Regions from separate parts of the Vibrio tritonius genome, predicted to be linked through region 2. Evidence: predicted binding sites of a transcription regulator. Region 2 holds the regulator's gene; the other holds the start of a gene.
What was found. Region 2 encodes PurR, which represses purine synthesis genes. Its sites were predicted from a motif close to TNANGNAAACGTTTNCNTNA; they were not measured.
Positions count from the first base shown of each region.

Region 1: a site for PurR is predicted at 1,801-1,820, ahead of folD (bifunctional methylenetetrahydrofolate dehydrogenase/methenyltetrahydrofolate cyclohydrolase FolD). Genes of this name have one in related genera too.

Region 1 is NZ_AP014635.1:2,385,520-2,388,709, forward strand. It holds gene JCM16456_RS10515 (DUF2986 domain-containing protein) at 1-43, opposite strand, end outside; gene JCM16456_RS10520 (MFS transporter) at 324-1,520, shown strand; tRNA gene JCM16456_RS10525 (tRNA-Arg) at 1,610-1,686, opposite strand; gene folD (bifunctional methylenetetrahydrofolate dehydrogenase/methenyltetrahydrofolate cyclohydrolase FolD) at 1,888-2,748, shown strand; gene JCM16456_RS10535 (lytic murein transglycosylase) at 2,851-3,190, opposite strand, start outside.
Region 2 is NZ_AP014635.1:1,355,485-1,358,674, reverse strand. It holds gene JCM16456_RS23600 (hypothetical protein) at 150-317, shown strand; gene purR (HTH-type transcriptional repressor PurR) at 749-1,750, shown strand; cyclic di-GMP riboswitch class I at 1,909-2,010, shown strand; gene JCM16456_RS06125 (TfoX/Sxy family DNA transformation protein) at 2,124-2,711, shown strand.

The DNA of each region.
Region 1 (3,190 bases), 1.0 Mb from region 2:
GCTTCTGCTTGTATATCTGATTAATCTTTTTCTTGCGGTTCATTATGAGGCATCCTCAGGTAAATGGCGCAGTAAAATAGCAGAAAGCGCACGCTTATTCTACGTATCCTTACATCATAAATTTGGGGGCGGATTTATGAATATCAATCACTATAGTTACTCACATCGTCCTCATTATGTCTTCGCTTATCTATCATACAATTTAGAACATACAGCCACTTTTTTTGCTGATTCGGTACTCTGCATTGCCAATAGTGAGGAAAAGTAGCACAGCAAGTAGCACACAGTGCATACCCCATCTTTTGTTCAATACGAGTCCACTCATGAAACAAATACACCTTTCCTATACAGGAGCGGCACTATCCTTAGTTACAACGTATTTAGCCTCTGGTACCCCCATTCCACTTTACGGGCGCTATCAGTTGGAAAATGGCGTTAGCTATATGGCGCTATCGTTAAGTTCAGTCTTGTATTTTATTGGCGCGGTCACAGCGCTGCTCTTTTTCGGCCGAGTATCCAACTTTTTGGGTCGCAAACCCATCGCTCTTGTGACCGTACTGCTCGCTGGCGTGTCTACCTTCTACTTTATGAATATTACGGAAGCGACGCCTTTGATCGTTGGTCGGCTATTGCAAGGGTTGGCATCGGGTTTAGCCTCAACAGCCATGGCAGCCTGGGTGGTTGATAATGCCAAAGCAGTTCCCCGCTGGTTAACCCCCGCAATTTTAAGCTGTGGCCCAATGACAGGGCTAACTATTGGTGGTGTGGGTTCTGGTGTGCTGGTTGAATATGGTCCAGATCCGCGCCACTTGTCTTTTTATATCGTATTAGTGCTATTGCTATGCTGCCTAGCTTTACTGGTGATGAGCACTGATTCCGTTATTCATAAGTCAGGCGCATTAAATTCTCTCAAACCCCGATTAGCGCTACCTTGCAAAGCACGAAGTGCATTTCCCGTGGCCGCTTCTACTTTTGTCTGCACTTGGGCATTAGGGGGATTTTTCCAAGCATTTGGCCCAGCAATGGCACAACACAATTTACACTCATCAAGCGCAGTCGCTGCTGCCTTTGTCTTTGCCGCCATTATGGCGCCAAGTTCACTCGGCGCTTCTCTCGCAGGCCGAGTATCGGCCATCAAGGCACAAAAGGTAGGAATGTACAGTTTCACACTGCTACTGGGTGGAATTTTGTTTTTCCTTTACCAAGGCATGCTTATTCCATTTGTGATCACCAGTATCTTGGCTGGGATTGCCCAAGGTGGCGTACTCACCGGAAGCATTCAAACCTTAGTCACCGATTTAGAGCAGGATGAACGCGCGAGTGTGTTATCTCTGATTTACACCACATCTTACATAGGTGCCGCTATCCCAACTCTTGTCGCTGGGCGTGCATCTGAACACTATTCACTGTTTACCATCGCATGTGGCTATGGAGTGTTGGCACTACTTGGCTCAATCTATATGTTTGTTTTTCATAGCAAAACGTCAAAAACGCAGGTCAATCAGCACGTTCGTTCTTAATCAGGATGGGTAATTCGTGACAAGAATATTTAGATAGGTAAAATGAAAAAGCCCCGACAACTCATAGAGTTCTCGGGGCTTGAATTTGATGGCACGCCCTACAGGATTCGAACCTGTGACCACCTGCTTAGAAGGCAGGTGCTCTATCCAGCTGAGCTAAGGGCGCGCTACAGGGAAAGGATTATACGAGTTAAAGAGGGTAAATCAACGCATTTCTCTAACAATCTGTTTCAAATGACGATTTTTTTACCAATAAATGCTAATCCGATTAAAAACACCTCAAAGCAAACGTTTGCCTATAGATGTTCTCTGAATTATCTGCGACAATGCGCGCAAAAATTTCACGACCCAAGTGTTAAGGAAAGTCATGACTGCCCAAAATATAGATGGAAAGCTCATATCTCAAACGGTTCGCTCAGAAGTTGCTGAGCGTGTTAAAGCACGTCTTGCCCAAGGGCTACGCGCTCCCGGCCTTGCTGTTGTCTTGGTAGGTGAAGATCCTGCATCACAAGTTTATGTCGGCAGTAAGCGCCGCGCTTGTGAAGAAGTCGGGTTTATCTCTAAATCATACGATATGCCAGCTACCACTACCCAAGACGAATTGCTCGCTTTGGTTGATGAATTAAATAACGATCCAACCATTGACGGTATTTTGGTTCAGTTGCCGCTGCCAAAAGGCATCGACTCAACGCCAGTTCTCGAACGTATTTCCCCAGCGAAAGACGTTGATGGTTTCCACCCATACAACGTTGGCCGCTTAGCACAACGTATTCCGGTACTACGCTCTTGCACCCCAAAAGGGATTATTACGTTACTTGAGCGTTATAACATCGAAGTGCGCGGTAAACATGCGGTTATCGTTGGCGCGTCGAATATTGTCGGTCGCCCTATGACACTAGAATTGCTTCTGGCGGGCTGTACTACCACCACTTGTCACCGTTTTACACAAGATCTCGAACATCATGTTCGCCAAGCAGACTTGCTCGTAGTTGCGGTCGGTATACCCCACTTCATCCCGGGAGAATGGGTCAAAGAAGGCGCTATCGTGATCGATGTCGGTATCAACCGCTTAGAGTCTGGTAAATTAGTGGGTGATGTGGACTATGATGTCGCTCGTGAGAAAGCCAGCTTTATTACGCCAGTTCCTGGTGGTGTTGGCCCAATGACAGTAGCAAGCTTGATTGAAAACACCTTAATTGCTTGCGAGCTCAATGAAACTCAAAACTAAATTCAGTTTTTATTAGAGTACCAAAAAGCGGCAGTCAAATGACTGCCGCTTTTTTAATGATCATTGAATGATCTGAGTGAATTGGAACTCTATCTTTCTCTTTTAAAACACGATAGCATCCGCTAAATGAGAAACCGCCAACGCAAAGTAGTATGAACGGTTCCATTTCATCAACACGTTATAGTTGTTGTATACCAAATACACACGCCCTTTTTCATCATCTGGAATGATAAGCCAAGCTTTAATGTCTTTACTTAATTTAGGCAGTTCACGACCATCGTAGCGAGTCACACCAAGCTTGTTCCATTCGTGCAAATAGCGCCCTTTATCGGCCTCTCTACCCGCTAGGCTTGCATCAAACCCACTTGGCAGCTTAACTTGACGCCCCCAAGTCCAATGGTCATTCCAGCCTGATTTACTCAGATAATTGGCAGTGGATGCA
Region 2 (3,190 bases):
AGGAAATAATATTCATTTCTATTCGTTAAGTTCATTTAATAAATTTAATGATTTTTATTAAACGTAATTGTGACCAAAACCGAGGTATAGATAACTGAGAGCCAGTTTATCTATTGGCCTTTATACTTTTATACCCAAATGACCTCAAGATGCAGACTTCAGAGCTTCATCAACGAGCACAGGTCAAGCTCAATGACGGCAGGAATGGTCATTCCCTTTCAACGTCATTGGGCGCAGAGATGGGCTTGTTGATGAGCTCCCAAAGGGCGAGTTGTATTCGCTTCTATGCTACGTTACCGATTTTCTACGTAGAATAACTAGGTATTCAAATCGGTGCCTTGCCTATGAGCGAATACATTCTCGCTGAAACAGCATCTTGAGGTTACTTGGGTATATCCTCAAGATGCTAAAACTAAAGCCGCGCCTTCACATTCACGTGGTCAATTAGAGCAAATTATGCGTGCATCCTCAGTCATCTAACGAGAAACTCTGCCCTTCTTACGTAACACAATGAGAAAACGCTTGATATCAAACTAAGATGAATTTTTCATTGCGGGCAGTTCGATAGCAGTCTAAAATCGATAGCGCAAACGATAATCTATAGAAATTTTACTTAAACCGCTGTTATGAAGCGGTTTTTGTGTTTTTACTACTTTTAAGCTTCACTAACATATCGAATCAACACCTGTTGAAGTGGTCAATACTGTAAATCTTTGTCCTTGTCAGCAGATATCGATGGGAACAACCAATGGCGACTATAAAAGATGTTGCACGCATTGCTGGCGTGTCAACCACCACTGTATCACACGTAATTAACAAAACCCGTTTCGTAGCCGAAGCAACACAAGAGAAAGTGTTGGCAGCGGTAAAAGAGCTCAACTATGCCCCTAGCGCGGTCGCTCGTAGTTTGAAATGCAACACGACTCGCACGATTGGTATGTTGGTGACTCAATCAACTAACCAGTTTTTCTCTGAAGTCATTGATGGTGTGGAAAGCTACTGCTATCGCCAAGGTTATACACTGATCTTGTGTAATACTGGCGGTATTTATGAAAAACAACGCGACTATGTTCGCATGCTGGCAGAAAAGCGCGTTGATGGCATTTTGGTGATGTGTTCAGACATGACTCCAGAACTAATGGAAATGCTCGAAGGTCACTCAGACATTCCAAAAGTCATTATGGACTGGGGTCTTGAGGATTCTCAAGCCGACACCATTATGGATAACTCAGAAGAAGGTGGCTACATTGCCACTAAACACCTCATCGATAATGGTCACAAAGACATCGCGTGTTTAAGCGGTCATTTTTCTAAAATGGCGTGTAGAGAACGCATTGTTGGTTTTCGTCGGGCAATGGCAGAAGCCAACCTGCCCGTCAATGAAGATTGGATTTTGGAAGGCAACTTCGAATGTGATACAGCCGTGCTCGCTGCAGATAAAATTCTTGCGATGGATCACAAACCAACCGCGGTATTCTGTTTTAACGACACCATGGCACTGGGTTTAATGAGTCGATTACAACAAAAAGGCGTGAAAGTGCCTGATGATATTTCTGTCGTAGGTTACGATAATATCGAGCTTTCTGAGTATTTCTCTCCACCACTGACGACCATTCACCAACCAAAACGTCGTGTGGGTAAAAATGCCTTTGAGATCCTACTAGAAAGGATCAAAAACAAAGCACATGATCGTCGCATTTTTGAGATGCACCCTGAACTTGTCGCACGAAATACCGTAAAAAAACTTTAATATCATAGTGTTACATTATATTTTCACTTTTGAGACACAATCTTATTGATGAAAATGTCGGTTATTAAAAATACAGTGATTTTTTGGACCGACATCACATTAGGCGAATTTTTTTGTGATTTATATTCAAGTTTAAGATTACTCTAGTGAACGAAATGTCACGTACAGGGCAAACCATCTGAAAAGGTGGGACGCAAAGCCTCCGGCCTAAACCCTTAGATGGTATTTTCTGGCTCTGGGTAGGTAGCGGGGTTACCGATGGCAAAAATGCATATAAGACGTTAACTTCTTACTGACACAATCTTTGCATTCTTTTGCTACATTCTCGGACCTGATTTTGGTGGCGTATTGTTAATACACCGAGACTAAAGGCATGGATAAACCAATATTAAAAGACTCAATGCGTCTGTTTGAAAACTTAGGACGCGTAAAATCTCGTTCAATGTTCGGCGGATTTGGAATTTTTGTTGACGACACAATGTTTGCATTGGTTGTTAATGACAAACTTCACATCCGAGCAGATGATAATTGTTCAGAAAAATACAAGCAGCAAGGCTTAGAACCTTACGTTTACAAAAAACGTGGTTTCCCAGTGGTTACTAAATACTTTGCTCTTCCAGACAACTTCTGGGAAGCCCCAGAAAAAATCCTGAAAGAAGCAAAAGAAGCTTTGGTTATTGCTAAGCAAGAGCGTAAAACTCAAGCTCAAGCAAAACCTAACCGATTGAAAGACTTACCTAATTTACGTCTAGCAACAGAACGTATGTTGCGTAAAGCAGGTATCGAATCGGTTGAAGAGCTTCATGAGAAAGGCTCTGTAGAAGCGTATAAAGCGATACAGCAGACTCACTCTAATGATGTAAGCATTGAACTTCTTTGGGCTCTAGAAGGCGCAATTGAAGGGAAGCATTGGTCAGTGATTCCTCAGAATCGCCGCGATGAGTTAATGCAACGCTTGTAGAAGATTAGCTAGTAAGAGTAACGAAAGCACTCACTTTAGTGGGTGCTTTTTTTTGCCTGTCATAAAAGTAGGCATTTTTTCGTCCATCAGTAGGACAACATTAGTCCGCATTCCATTTCAGCATTTTCTTAATGACAAATCACGTTACTATAGTGGTGCCCCCAAAATCCGAGACATAGTAATAACTGTACTGCGAGCCCAACTTCACATCCATATGCGTTGTTTGGTTTGGTGAACACTGACTATTTCATCATTAATTTTTCATTCATCATTAAAATGGAGTGACAATAGAAAAGCAGTGATTTAGTCATACCCAAGTCATCTCAAGATGCTGTTTTAGCGAATTGGTGATGGGTATATTTGTCGTTTAGTTTTGAATCTCACATATGTGTGATGTGCCAGCCTGAATTAGGTCATCACGCATGTGCTTAGGCGATGTAAGATAAGTCTAGGCCGATGAGAGGATATGTGATTACATC